DNA from 4 places in the Nonomuraea sp. NPDC049480 genome. Region 4 is predicted to be linked to each of the others. Evidence: riboswitches for the same ligand, from Rfam matches in the RefSeq annotation. Region 4 holds a riboswitch; each other region holds the start of a gene.
What was found. Region 4 has a riboswitch for cyclic di-AMP ahead of ACIBX3_RS25440 (coiled-coil domain-containing protein). Riboswitches for the same ligand answer to the same signal wherever they lie in the genome.
Positions count from the first base shown of each region.

Region 1: it holds a riboswitch for cyclic di-AMP, as region 4 does, so the genes downstream of both, ACIBX3_RS33620 (glycoside hydrolase family 25 protein) here and ACIBX3_RS25440 (coiled-coil domain-containing protein) in region 4, are expected to answer to the same signal.
Region 2: it holds a riboswitch for cyclic di-AMP, as region 4 does, so the genes downstream of both, ACIBX3_RS17720 (C40 family peptidase) here and ACIBX3_RS25440 (coiled-coil domain-containing protein) in region 4, are expected to answer to the same signal.
Region 3: it holds a riboswitch for cyclic di-AMP, as region 4 does, so the genes downstream of both, ACIBX3_RS45750 (hypothetical protein) here and ACIBX3_RS25440 (coiled-coil domain-containing protein) in region 4, are expected to answer to the same signal.

Region 1 is NZ_JBITMD010000013.1:208,473-211,984, reverse strand. It holds gene ACIBX3_RS33625 (MFS transporter) at 1-824, opposite strand, end outside; gene ACIBX3_RS33620 (glycoside hydrolase family 25 protein) at 1,022-1,756, opposite strand; cyclic di-AMP (ydaO/yuaA leader) riboswitch at 1,770-1,911, opposite strand; gene ACIBX3_RS33615 (FAD-dependent monooxygenase) at 2,309-3,499, opposite strand.
Region 2 is NZ_JBITMD010000005.1:354,152-357,663, reverse strand. It holds gene ACIBX3_RS17730 (M48 family metallopeptidase) at 1-68, opposite strand, end outside; gene ACIBX3_RS17725 (hypothetical protein) at 82-882, opposite strand; gene ACIBX3_RS17720 (C40 family peptidase) at 961-1,470, opposite strand; cyclic di-AMP (ydaO/yuaA leader) riboswitch at 1,544-1,704, opposite strand; gene ACIBX3_RS17715 (class I SAM-dependent methyltransferase) at 1,991-2,704, opposite strand; gene ACIBX3_RS17710 (LysR family transcriptional regulator) at 2,775-3,512, shown strand, end outside.
Region 3 is NZ_JBITMD010000024.1:28,215-31,726, forward strand. It holds gene ACIBX3_RS45740 (rod shape-determining protein) at 1-957, opposite strand, end outside; gene ACIBX3_RS45745 (DUF5302 domain-containing protein) at 1,157-1,360, shown strand; cyclic di-AMP (ydaO/yuaA leader) riboswitch at 1,486-1,620, shown strand; gene ACIBX3_RS45750 (hypothetical protein) at 1,806-2,594, shown strand; gene ACIBX3_RS45755 (alpha/beta fold hydrolase) at 2,632-3,477, shown strand.
Region 4 is NZ_JBITMD010000008.1:443,594-447,105, forward strand. It holds gene ACIBX3_RS25430 (DeoR/GlpR family DNA-binding transcription regulator) at 1-132, shown strand, start outside; gene galT (galactose-1-phosphate uridylyltransferase) at 129-1,208, shown strand; cyclic di-AMP (ydaO/yuaA leader) riboswitch at 1,277-1,415, shown strand; gene ACIBX3_RS25440 (coiled-coil domain-containing protein) at 1,422-2,381, shown strand; gene katG (catalase/peroxidase HPI) at 2,625-3,512, opposite strand, start outside.

The DNA of each region.
Region 1 (3,512 bases), on a different contig from region 4:
GTGAAGACGCCTCCGTAGCCGAGCATCGTGGTCAGGAGCGCGCCCCAGACGGCGGGGCGGCGTAGCGCGGCCAGCTGCTCCCGCATGGTCGGCCCCTGTCCGCCGCCGCCCAGGTGGGCCAGCGCGTGGGCGTCGAGCCCTTCGAACTCCGCACCATGCTGCGGACCGTGGTCCCCGCCGTGCTGTGCGGCGTTCTGAGTGCCGTGACCTGGCCCGTGATGCCCCTCGTGAGCCTCAGCGGCGTGGTCGTGGTGAGCGTGCGTCGCGGGAGCGGCACGGCCGAGCGAGGCCAGCAGGCCCAGAAGCGCGATCCCGCCGAAGACCACGAGGGTCCAGAACGTGAACCGCCAGCCGAGCGCCTGGCCGACCGCGGCCCCGATCGGCGCGCCGAGGATCGTGGAGGCGGTCAGCCCGGAGAAGACGATGGCCACCGCGCGTCCCTTGCGTGAGGGTTCGACCAGCTCGGCGGCGTACACGGCGGCGATGCCGAGGAACGCCCCGTGGGCCATGGCCGACACGATCCGGCCGGCCATGATTGTCCCGTACGCCGGTCCGAGTGCGGACAGCAGATTGCCCAGCAGGAACACCCCGGTGGTGGTCAGGAGCATCGACCGCCTGCCGAACCTGGTGCCCAGCGCGGTGAACACGGGGGCGCCGATCGCGACGCCGAGGGCGTACACGCTCTCTAAGGCGCCGACGGCACCGATCGTGACATCGAGTGCTTGGGCGATCTCGCGGACGACTCCCGCGACGATGAACTCGTCGGCGCCCATCGCGAACGCTCCGACGACCATCGCCCAGATCGCCAATGGCAGCTTTCTCATTGCAGTCTCCTTGAAGAAGACGAGCGCCTGTCCGGAATCCCGCTCCAGCAGGCCTGACGCCCCCTCAAGCATCCATACCCCCTAGGGGTATTCCCGGATGACGGAACTTTTGAGAAGACCGGTCGGGCGCAATGCGTACGCAGCACTGGGGGGCGGCGCGCGGCACGCACGAGCGTGCCGCGCGACCAGGGACTCCGTTACTTGCGGCCCAAGGCGCGGAGCTGGTCCAGGCTCACAGACGTGACGTTCTGGTCCACCGGGCTGTCGGTGTACTGGTGGATGGTCCACGTCTTCCACGGTGCGGGCGGCGTGACCGCGCCTCTTGCCTTGCTGTAGTGGGCAACCCACAGCGGATACTGGCCGAGGCCTTGACCGTAGGTGCCGGCGAAGTTCCAGCCGGAGTAGAACAGCGGGGTGATGCCGGTCTTGTCCTTCACCCGCTCCAGCCACTTCCTGGCCCAGGCGTTGACCTCGGCCACGGACTTGCCGTCGGTGGTCTCCAGGTCCAGGACCAGGAGGTCACCGGTCTTGCCCGGCTGCTTGTCGACGACGGAGAGGAAGAAGTCGGCCTCGGCGACGGGGTCGTTGCCCGGGTGACCGTAGTGGTAGACGCCACGGACGATGTTCAGCCGGGCCATTTCATCCCAATGACGAACGAAAGCGCGGTCGATGAAAGAGGTGCCCTCGGTCGCCTTGACGATGCCGTACTTGGCGTCACTGGCGGCCCAGTCGTGCGCCGGCTGATAGTTGGAGACGTCCTGGCCGTAGACGAGCTTGTCATTGTCGGCGTGCGCGGGACCGGCGACGGACACACCGGCTACGGCGGTGGTCACGGCCAGCAGCGCGGCGGCAGCGTACTTGGCCAGGATGCCGGGAGTGGCCGTTCGGGCGATGCCGGTCTTCGGGGCAGGGGTAAGACGATGGGCGGCCATCGGTAGGGAGTTCTCCTTGCTTCCATACCGCTTACCGGGTTAGCTGACGGGTTCGGACATGGAAGCTGCCCTATGGCACCTCGGTGCCAATTCACCCCAAGTGAAACGACTGGGTCCCCGGTTCCGCCCACAGGCGGATTCAGCGGTCACAGACAGACCTGTGATGTATGCGAGGTCAAAGTAACGACCAGATAAACCGGACGTATGGTGCACAACATAATGCATCAACCAAAATACTGACAAGTGGACAAACCGGCAGTCGCCGAGTTCGCCCCTCCAGGCGGCTCCGGAACCCCGCTTCCGGCAAGGGATCCGCCATTTCGCGGGCAAGTTCGTCGCTTGCAGAGCGGCACGCATGACTTGACCTGGGCTTGGAGGAATCTTTACGGCAGGGCGACATATCGGTCGTTGGCCAATTTGCGCACAAACGCCTCTCAACTCACTCAAATCGCACGCGGGACAGTCAGGCACGGGTGCGAAGTACTCACTTGAGCGGGGCGGTCGCGGCCAGAGCCGCCCGGGCGGCGCGACGTGGGCGCTCCGGCGTCTCCGTCAAGGGGTGGAGCCGGTCGGGCTCGTCAGGTGGGGCCGGGCGGGCGTCTGCCAGCCGAAAGTGCCGCTGGTCGCGCGCAGGAACGCGGCGGTGGGCAGCGCCCACGTCACCACGTCACGCACCTGGGCGGCCAGCGCGTTCCCGGGGTTGAGGAGGCGGCCCGCTCTGGCCGAGGCGCGGACCAGCCCCTGGGTACGCCTCCGGCGGGCACGGTCGTAGGCGGCCAGCGCGGTGGCCAGGTCCGCCGAGCCGGCGGCGAGCGCGGTGAGCACGACCGCGTCCTCGAGGGCCTGGCAGGCGCCCTGGCCGAGGGCGGGCGTCATGGCGTGGGCGGCGTCGCCGAGCAGCGCGACCCGCCCGGCGACGTAGCTGGGCAGGGGCGTGGCCAGGTGGTAGATGTCGTGGCGCAGCAGCGCATCCGGTGGGGTGGCGGCCAGCAGGGCCGGAACGGGATCGTGCCAGCCGGCGAACCGGGCGGCCACGGCGGCCAGGTCGTCGCCGGTGTGGGCACCTTCCGGGGCGGTGCGGTCGGCGAACCAGTACACCCGGCCGTCCGCCAGCGGCAGCGCCCCGAACCCCTGGCCGCGCCCCAAGGTCTGAAACGCTCCGGGCAGGCCGGCGGGGGCCGCGTCCGCCGGGGCGAGGCCGCGCCAGGTGATCTCCCCGGCGTACGCCGGACCAGGATGGCCGGGGAACAGCACCCGGCGCGTGAGGCTGTGCACCCCGTCGGCGGCCACCACCAGATCGGCCCAGGCCGTCCCGGACCGCCCGTCCGCGACGAACCGCACCTCCCCGCCTCCCACGCCGGTGACCCGGTGCCCGGTGCGCAGGTCCGCTCGCGCGGACGCCTCGGCGAGCATCCGGTGCAGGTCGGCCCGGTGCAGCACGTACGCGGGAACGCCGTGGCGGGCGGTGAGCTGTTCGACGGTGGTACGCAGCAGCCACCGCCCGGAGGGTGTGCGTACCCCGGCGGCGCCGGTGGCCACGCTGCACTCCCGCAGGGCGTCACCGACCCCGAGCCAGTCCAGCGCCCGGACCGCGTTCGGAGCAAGGGCGATCCCCGCCCCGACCGGCGCGAACCGCGGCGCCTGCTCGAAGACGGTGACTCGCCACCCGGCACGGCACAGCCCTGCCGCCGCGGCGAGCCCGCCGATCCCACCACCGATCACGATCGCGGTCCGCTCCGACATGCCGACCTCCGTC
Region 2 (3,512 bases), on a different contig from region 4:
GCGGGGTCGCTCGAGCCCGGATCCCCGGCCGCGGGCCCGGGCTTGCGGATTTCCTGTCGTTCGCTCATGCGCCTCCCCCTTTTACGCGAGCTGGTCTCGCACGTACGCGCGCCACCGTGCCGTCAGCGTGCCCACGGAGAGCCCCAGCGAGGCGAGCGCCCGATCGACGCCGGCCGCCTGGGCATCACGGTAGAGCCTCACCAGCGTCTCCTCACCGAAGCGGTCAGCGAGGAAGCGACACGCCAGCCAGGCCTCCTGGTACGCCCGTGCGAGCCGTACGGGGTCCCGGCCGTCCGCCGCGAAGGCCGCAGGTCCGGGCAATTCGCTCGGGAGCCGCCCGGCGTGCACCTCTTCGGCCAGTTCGGCGGCGGCGGTCCGCAGGGGGAGGCCGGCGTCCCGGTAGCCGACGTAGTCGGCGAAGCCCTCGTACAGCCAGATGGGCAGGCCGTCGGTGCCCGCCACGACGTGGGTGAGCTCGTGCGCGAGCACGACGTCCTTCCCCGTGGAGTTGAGCCGGGCGAAGACCTCGGGGACGACGATCACGCGGCCGCGGCCGGCCACCGCGGCCAGCCCGTCGAGCCGTTCCACCCCTGCCAGGCGGGCGGCCTCGCGGGCGGACTCGGGGACGACGACGAGCGGTCGCACGGGGACGCGGAGGACGTCCGAGACCCGGCGCCCGGCGGTGTCGGCGCGGCGCGCCAGGTCGCCGAGGGCGGGGGAGGCCCGGCGGCCGACGACCACGGACCGCGTTCCGCGGGCCACGACGGCTTCCTCGCGCCACAGATCGCGCGCTTCAGGGGGAAATCCGGGGATGGGGGCGCTGGCGGGGACGAGGAGCAGGAGAGCGGCCACCACGGCTCGTCGGCTCACCTGCTGGGACACGATGCCCGATCGTAGTCCGCCGCGCCGGAGGACCCCGGAAATGGGACCGCCCCGCCCGATTCCTCGGGCGGGGCAGTGTCACATGCCGGGACGGACCGCGCCGACGAACGACGACTTGCGCCATCCGCTCAGCTTGACGACTTGCACCCGTTTGCCGCTACTCGGCGAGTGCACCATCTTGCCCTTGCCGACATACATGCCCACATGGCCGAGCCCTCTGAAGAACAGCAGGTCGCCTGGCTGGAGATTCCTCCAGGAGACCTTGTTCCTGATGCGGGCGAACTGGCTGGCCGCCACGCGAGGGAGCGTCACCCCGGCCTTCTTCCAGGAGTACTGGGTCAGACCGGAGCAGTCGAACGAGCCGGGACCTTCGGCGCCGTAACGGTACGGGTCACCGACTTGACTCTTGGCCACGGCCACGGCCTTGCGGGCCTTCGATTGCTGCCGAGCGATCCTGAGGGCCTTGGCAGACTTCGCGGACTTGGCGGTGGAGGCCGCCTTCGCCGTGGTGGTCCTGGCCGAATCGCTCGTCGTTGCCGCCTCAGCCGTTGGGGCATGGAGGATCAGACCTCCGGCCGCCACGGTCATCGTGAGCGCTACACCACTCAGGGCAAGGCGGGACAGGCGGGGGTTGTGCAGAGAGGTAGACAGGATGTCTCCTTGGGACTTCCACGAATGCCTACCGGGTTAGCTGACGGATTCGGGCCTGGAAGTAGCCCTACGGCGCGTTGAGCGCCGATTCACCCCTGATCCCGGGGGAACGGGATCGTTGGTTCCCCGGCTCCGTGCCTCCTGGCTGCACGGACTCGGCGGGCCGCCGCCTGTTCAGGTGTTCTCAATGGGGATGCGCGGCGGCGACCGGCGGATCTGTATCTGTCTCACATCGGAGGTCCGATGTCGGTTCGCGGTGACATGGCTTGTCGCCGCGAGGCCAGAAGCTACGCCGAAACGTCAAGAATCAGCAAAGGGCGAGTCAGGTTGTAAAGATCAGACAGGGGGTCTTGTCAGATTTGAAACCCCTGCTGGAACACCAGGTTCCGTTACGCAAATGTGACTCTGCTCACAATTGCCGGACCACCCCTCTGTAAGGTCCCGATTGCCCCTTTTGTCACACCTTGCGCGCCGTCACCCTGAACCCCGTCGATGGGAGCGTTCCATCAGAGATCCGTTCCCGTTCGATGCGGTAAAGGTCATTGAGGAGCGCAATGCTGCCGTTTGTCACCTTTCCGCCGATATATCGCCACAAGTACGGTTCTCGCCTCAAGCTCGTGATCTCGAACCGCTCGGCAAGGGCGGCGATCATGCCGTCCGCCGGCGTGTGATCCACGTGCGCCGCGCGCCACCGCTCGGCCGGGTCGCCCCCGGGACCCTCCAGGGCGGGCGGGAAGTCCGCCACGCCTGCGGCAGACAGCAACGATCCGGTATCGTAGAACCAGACGGCCGCGGCCCGGTCGGCCCAGTCCCACGCGAACTCGTCCACGACCAGCAGCCCGTCCTTTTCCAGCAGGGCGGACACTCGATCCAGCGCCGCCTCCAGCGGATGCACGTGATGCAACGAGAGCGACATGACGATCACCTCGAACAACGATCCATCGTCGTAGCCGGGATAGCAGGCGATGTCGGCTCGTAGCGCGGGGACGCCGGCCGCCCGGGCCGCCTCGACGGCCTCCTGAGAGATGTCGATCGCGGTGACGTCATGGCCCCGTCTCATCAGCTCGGCGGCCAGCTCGCCGCGCCCGCACCCGGCGTCGAGCACCCGTCGTGGCCCCTGTGGGAGCACCTCGCTCAGCCATGTGTCCTGGTGGTTGTCCATCGTGTCCATAGATGGAGCATGACGGCGTCGAGCCATGCGCACCACTGCGGGTTGGGCATGTTACCCATAAGCTCGACGCATGCTTGATCTATGGTCGCTGAAGGTGCTGACAGAGGTCGGGAGGCTGGGTTCGTTCTCAGCCGCGGCCGAGGAACTGTCCATGACGCAGCCCGCCGTGTCCCGGCAGATCGCCACGCTGGAGCGTCAGACGGGGGTGCGGCTGTTCGAGCGGCTGCCGCGCGGGGTCCGGCCGACGGACGCGGGGCGGGCGGCGCTGGAGCAGGCCGGCGAGGTGCTCAGGGGAATGCGGCTGTTCGAGACACGCATGCGGGCCTTCGCGACGGCCGAGGCGGGCCGGGTCAGGGTGTCGGCGTTCCCGAGCGCCGCGACCACTTATCTGCCCGAGCGGTTCCGGTCGTTCGCGGGCCGGCATCCGGGCGTCGAGCTGTCCCTCACCGTCCGGTCCGGGGAGCACGACCCGTGCGCGGCCGTACTGGACGGCGATACGGACATCGCCTTGCTGACCTCGTGGGACGTGGCCGGTGCGACAGGTGTCGTTCTGACGCCGGTGCACGAGGACGAGCTGCTGGTCGCGCTGGCGGCCACTCATCCGCTGGCCCAAGGGAGCCGGGTGCGGCTCCGGGATCTGGCGGCGGAGCCGTGGATCGACGGCACCCACCCGGACTGCCTGGGGCCCATCTCGCAGTTGGCGTCGGCCCTGGGAGGGACGCCTCGGATCAGCCATGTGTGCGACGACTGGAACGGCCGGCAAGGCCTGGTGGCGGCCGGTGTGGGCGTGATGCTGTACCCGTCGATC
Region 3 (3,512 bases), on a different contig from region 4:
GGCGGCTCTGAGCTTGGCGATCAGCCCCAGGTCGTCCACGCAGTGCCCCAGGCCGAGCGCCACGGACACCAGGGGCCGCTCCGCCCGCTGTACCGGCATGCACAGCGCCGCCCGCAGCCGCCGGCACAGCCCGCGCAGCAGCGCGCCGCCCCCCACCAGCACCGCGCCCTGCTCCCCGAGGTCGGCGGCCAGCTCCGCGGGGCAGCGCTCCACGATCCCGACCGCCGCCCGCACGATCGTCTCGACCGGCTGCCGGGTCGCCTCGTAGATCAGCTGCACCGGCAGCGTCGCCGCCCGCTCCCGGCCGGACTCCACGTCGCGGCCGCGCACCACCACCTGCCGCTGCAGCGGCTTCCACTCGGTGCCCGCGCGCCGCTTGGCGGCCTCCGCCTCGCGCTCGTCGATCAGCAGCCCGTGCTCGTGTTCGACGAGGCGGGCGATCGACAGGCTCATGGTGTGGCCGCCGCAGGGAACCGCGCCGGACGCCACCACGGCCCCGCGCGAGAGCACCGCGATCCTGGCCGCGTCGCGCCCGATGTCGATGACCATCCGCCCGGCGCAGTCCCTGACCGGCACACCCGCGCCCAGCGCCGCGGCCAGCCCGTGCGGGACCAGCAGGATGCCCCGCGCCTCCGCCTCGAACGCCATGTCGCGCAGCGCCGCCCGGTCGATCGGCGTGGCGTCCTCCGGCAGCGCCATGACCACGCGCGGCCTGGCGAACGGGTTCCGGTGCACCTTGCGCAGGAAATGCCGGACCAGGCGCCGGGTGAGTTCGCCGTCGGCCGGCAGGCCGCCGCTGATCGGCCAGCACGTCTCGCCGAAGCCGTCGCGGACCGCCTCCGCGCCATACCCGAGGACCCGGCCTGTCACGGCGTCGCGCGCGACGGCCGACGGCTCGTCGAGCACGATTCCCTTGCGCTTGACGTAGATCCGTGTGCCGGCCGCTCCGAGATCCATCGCAAGGTCGTGACCGAGGAGGATCATCGCCGTACCGGGGGGTGGACCATCATGCCGCTTCTGTTTCCGGATCTGCCCCAAGGCAACACCAGGAACGTAACGGTTCCCCTTTACCCCCGGGAGTCTCGGCCAGGCCGGTTTCGCGTCGTACGCGGCGTCATGCGAAGCTGTCAGTGTCCCCAACACCATGGAGGTCCTCATGGCGGAAACACCGGAGCCGGAAGTCAGCGAAACTCCCGAGGACGAGATGAAGCGCAAGTTCCGCGAGGCGCTGGAGCGCAAGCGCAACCAGCATGCGGGCGCGGGCGAGGGTGGCAGGGGCGGCGACCCATCCAAGATCCACGGGGGGGCGCACGGTCCGGCTGCGAGTAAAAGATCGTTCAGGCGCAAGAGCGGCGGCTGATGCTGGTAGTTGGAGGGGGTACGGCCTGCCGTACCCCCTCTTTTCTTTGCCCACTTAGGTAGATCTTCTGTCCGATTCGTGATGAATCGTTTGCGTATGTCCGGAAAGCCTGGTTAAAGTGTGGGCCAATTACATAGCCGAATCCCGATCGATCGGGAACCGGGGACCCACCTTGTTGGGGTGAATCCGGCCACGCGCCGGTAGGGCATCTCCAAGCCCGAACCCGTCAGCTAACCCGGTAGGCGTGATGGAGAGGACACCCCCAATGATGTACCACCGCGTCGTACCCCCAGACAGGGCAGTAGTGCCGGCCGCCTCCTGATCGGCCCTTTCCCTCAGGCTCTTTCCGCGCCCCGCGCAGTCACCATGTCAGGCGTTCTGCCCGGCTGCGCCAGTTTTCCGTGAGCGCGTGTCCCTGTCCCCTCGCAAAGGACCTCACTGCTCTATGTCTGCTCGTTTTGGCCTGCGTTCCTTCGCTCTGTTCACCGCATCCGCCGTAGGTGCGCTGACCATTGCCTGCGTGGCGGCCCACGCCGACTCCGACAACGACGAGAAGATCCTCCTCAAGGGCTCTACCACGGCGTCCTACTTCTGGGACGACGCCTCCGGCCGCGCCGGTGACACGGGCCTGCCGGCCAGTGGCAAGCGCATGCAGAAGGGCATGGCCGCGAGCCCGAGCTGGCCGCTGCTGACCGAGGGCTACGTGGTCTACGAGGGCAAGAAGCTGCCCTTCTTCGTGGGCGACCGCGGCCCCGGCGAGCCCTCCAGCCGTGGCGTCATGCTCGACCTGGACGCCAAGACCTTCGCCGAGCTGACCGGCGGCAGGTTCAACCCCGACACGCTCGGCGTGGACGGCGTCGGCGGCCAGGGTCACATCGAGGTCGACTACGTCATCACCAAGTGGGGCGACGGCGTCGGCAAGAAGAACCACCCCGTCGCCTTCTCCACCCGTGCCTGGGCCAAGAGGGACACCAATCCCGCCAAGCCCCCGCAGGTCATGGCAGAGGAGAAGCCCGAAGAGACGCCCGAAGAGACGCCTGAGGAGCAGCCCGCGGCTCCCGGCAAGGCCGTCGCGGCCCCGCCTCAGAAGGCGGCTCCCGTACAGGCCGCCCCGGAGGGTGAGGTCGAGGAGTCCAGCGCCGTGGGCAGCGTCCTCCTCGTGGGCGTCCTGGCCATGGCCGGCGGCGGCGCGGTGCTCGGCGGCGAGCGCTTCCGCAGGCTCATCAGACGCTGACTTTACGATCGGAGACCAGAATGTCATTCTGGTCTCCGTGACCACCCGCGTAACCGCCAACGGCATCGACATCGCCTACGAGAGCTTCGGCCCGCCCACAGGACGACCCCTGCTCCTCATCATGGGGCTCGGCGCGCAGCTCATCCACTGGGACGAGGAGTTCTGCGAGCTCCTCGTCGAGCAGGGACACCACGTCGTACGGTTCGACAACCGCGACGCGGGCCTGTCCACGCACTTCCACGACGCGGGCGTCCCCGGACCGGGGGCGCCCGCGCCGTACCTGCTCGACGACATGGCCGACGACGCGGCCGCCCTCATGGACGCCCTCGGCTGGCCCGCCGCCCACGTGGCCGGCGCGTCGATGGGCGGGATGATCGCCCAGACGCTGGCCATCCGGCACCCCGGACGTGTGCTCAGCATGACCTCGATCATGTCGACGCCCGGCCCCGACGTCGCCCCGCCGGCGGAGGCGGCGGTCTCGGTGCTGATGGCCGCCCCGCCTCCGGACCGCGAGAGTGTGCAGGCCCAGGCGGTGCGCACCTGGTCCGTCATCGGCTCGCCCGGCTACGAGCTGGACCGCGAGCGGATCACCACGATGGCCGGCCTGGCGTACGACCGGTGCTTCGACCCGGCGGGCACGTCCAGGCAGCTCGCCGCCATCATGGCCTCCGGCGACCGTACGGAGCGGCTCGCCGGGGTCGCCGTGCCCACGCTGGTCCTGCACGGTGAGGCGGACCTGCTCGTCCCCGTCGCGGGCGGCCATGCCACAGCGGCGGCCGTCCCCGGCGCCCGGCTCGTCACCTATCCCGGCATGGGCCACGATCTGCCGCGCCCCGTCTGGTCCGACATCGTCACCGAGATCACCAAGCTCACGAGCGCGTGAAGACGGAGGCGGCCCCCGGCCGCCTCCGCCGGCGG
Region 4 (3,512 bases):
ATCGGCATCAGCACCATCGCCGAGCTGAGCGAGGCCGACGTGGTCATCAGCGACGCGGGGCTGCCGGAGGACGCACGTACGGAGCTGGCCGAAAGGGCCGGAGAACTGATCATCGCGGAGGGCTCGTTGTGAAGCGCACCATCACCCACCTGGCCGACGGCCGAGAGCTGATCTACTTCGACCGGCGGGACGACGCCGACAGGAGCGCGATCGACCGGCGACTGCTCGACCCCCGGCCGATGGCCTCCGAGCTGCGGTACGACCCGCTGACCGAGGAGTGGGTCGCGATGGCGGGGCATCGGCAGACGCGGACGCACCAGCCGACCGGCACGGCGGCCGAGTGCCCGCTGTGCCCGTCGTCGGAATCGCGGTCGACGGAGATCCCGGCGCACGACTACGACGTGGTGGTGTTCGAGAACCGCTTCCCCTCTTTTTCCGGAAATTTTGGGACTTATGAGGCCGTGGGTGGGCTGAGTGAGGTTCGTCCGGGCGTGGGACGGTGCGAGGTGGTTTGCTTCACCTCCGAGCACTCCTCCTCGTTCTCCCGGCTCTCCGACGCCCAGGTCGAGCTGGTGATGGAGGCGTGGGCCGACCGAACGGCCGAGTTGTCCGGGATCGAGGGCGTGGAGCAGGTGTTCTGCTTCGAGAACCGCGGCTCGGAGATCGGAATCACGCTCGCGCACCCGCACGGGCAGATCTACGCCTACCCCTACGTGACCCCGCGGACGAAGCTCCAGCTCGGGGCCGCCTCCCGCCACAAGGGCCCGGGGAACCTGTTCGCCGACGTGCTGGCCGCCGAGCGCGCCGCCGGCACGCGGGTGGTGGCGCAGAACGAGCTGTGGACGGCCTTCGTGCCGGCCGCCGCGCGCTGGCCGTTCGAGGTGCACGTCTATCCGCACCGGCAGGTGCCCGACCTGGCGGCCCTGACGGAGGCGGAGCGGGCCGCGTTCGCGCCGCTGTACACCTCGCTGCTGCGGGCCTTCGACGGGCTGTTCGGGGTCGTGATGCCGTACATCGCGGCCTGGCACCAGGCGCCCGTGCGGCAGGACCGCGAGCTGGCTTACCTGCACCTGGAGTTGTTCAGCATCCGGCGGGCGCCGGAGAAGCTGAAGTACCTGGCCGGGTCGGAGTCGGCGATGGGGGCCTTCGTCAACGACGTGCTGCCGGAGGAGGCCGCACTCATGCTCCGATCACGAGTAGATCACTAATGGATTGCACGTTAAGGTCGCATTACTCGTGATCTACCACTAATATCCCCATATGCAGCGGCCGTAACAGCCGTTGCACGCCTAATCCCGGGCGTGTCGCCCGGGAGCCGGGGACCCATCGCACGTGGGGTGAATCCATTTCGGTGGTAGGGACTGCTCCCATGCCCGAACCCGTCAGCTAACCCGGCCGGCAGAGGGAGAGGAACAACATACGTGGCGGCTTCGTCCCCCGCGAAACTTGCCATCGGCCTCGTCACGGCCACCGCCCTTGCCTTCTTTCCGGCGACCGCGGCGTCGGCCGCACCGAAACCGTCGGAATCCGAGCTGCGCACCCAGCTCAAGAAGCTCAACACCAAGGTCGACAAGCTCATCGAGACGTACAACCTCAAGCGCGTCGAGCTGGCCGAGGCCCAGCAGGCGGCCAAGACGGCCAAGGAGCGGCTGGCCACCGCCGAGCGGACGCTGGCCGAAACCGAGCAGCGGGTCGCGGAGATAGCCCGGCTGCGCTACCAGAACGGCGACCCCGCCGCGGTGCCCGGCTACCTGCTGGTCGAGAACGGCGGAAGCGCGGCCATTCTCGAGCAGGTCACCGCCGAGCAGCAGGCGCTCGTGCAGGGCGTCGCGAAGGCCCGCGACGACAAGAAGAAGGCCGCCGACGAGGCCGTCGCGCTCGCCGCCGAGATCCGCGAGGACGCGGCCGAGGTGGCAGAGCAGCGTGAAGAGGCCGAGGACGTCATCGACGACATCAAGGAGAAGCTCGAGGACCTGGTGCCGTTCGGCACGGGCCGCACCTCCAACGGCAGCTGGGCCCCCGAACTGCCCTCCGGCCCCGACAACATCACCCCCCGTACGCGGCTGATGCGCGAGCAGGTGCGGAAGAACTTCGCGCTGCCGTTCGCGGTGGGCTGCTTCCGCTCCGGCGCCGGCGGCGAGCACCCGCTCGGCCGGGCCTGCGACTTCATGATGAGCACCGGGGGCTCGATGCCCACCGGCGTGAACCTCGCCTTGGGGGACAGGATCGCGGAATGGACCATCAAGAACATGGACAAGCTCGGCGTCAAGTACGTGATCTGGAAGCAGCGCATCAACCATGGCTCGGGCTGGCGCGGGATGTCGAATCGCGGCAGCATCACCGAGAACCACTTCGACCACGTCCACATCTCGATGCACTGAAGACGGGACGAATAGCGGCTGGTGAGCTGTTCGCGCACGTGAAGAAGGCGTTTGAGCTGGTCGCCGGGCCTGTGGGGTGACGTCCGCCGAGGTCGTCCTGTGTGTCGGGCGCGGCCGACGGTCCGGCACCACCTGAACCAGATCGCGGCCGAACTGTCCCTGCGACCGCTGATGGCAGGATCCAAGCGCGGACGAGCCCGGTCGATCACGGTTGCTCGACCGGGCTCGCGGGGTGGAGACGGGTCAGGCGAGGTCGAACCGGTCGAGTTCCATGACCTTGGTCCAGGCTGCGACGAAGTCGGTCACGAACTTGTCGCGGGCGTCCTGGCCGGCGTAGACCTCCGCGAGGGCTCGCAGCTGGGAGTTGGAGCCGAAGACGAGGTCGACCGCGGTGGCGGTCCACTTCACCTCATCGGTGGCCACGTCGCGGATCTCGTACACGTGCTCCTCGGACTCCGATGCCCTCCACCGGGTGCCCGGGGAGAGCAGGTTGGTGAAGAAGTCGTTGGTGAGCACGCCGGGCCGGTCGGTGAGGACGCCGTGCTGGGTACCGCCGAAGTTGGCTCCCAGGGAACGCAGGCCGCCGATGAGGACGGTCATTTCGGGCGGGGTGAGGTTGAGCATGTAGGCACGATCGACGAGCAGCACCTCCGGTTGGATCTTCTCGCCGGAACGCAGGTAGTTGCGGAACCCGTCGGCCCTCGGCTCGAGGACCAGGAAGGACTCGACGTCGGTCTGCTCCTGAGTGGCGTCGGTGCGGCCCGGGCGGAACGGCACTGTCAGCGCCACGCCGGCCTCGCGTGCTGCCTTCTCGACGGCGGCCGAGCCGGCCAGCACGATCAGGTCGGCGAGCGAGATCTTCGCGCCGCCGGCCTCGTTGAACGTGCGCCGGATGCTCTCAAGGGTGTCCAGGACCGTCGTGAGTTGCCCGGGTTGGTTGACCTCCCAGCTGCGCTGCGGCTCGAGACGGAGCCGGGCGCCGTTGGCGCCGCCGCGCTTGTCGGTGGACCGGAAGCTCGCGGCGGAGGCCCAGGCGGTGGAGACCAGTTGAGCGGTCGTGAGGCCGGACTCCAGGACCTTCGCCTTGAGGGCAGTGACGTCGGCGTCACCCACGAGTTCGTGGTCGACGGC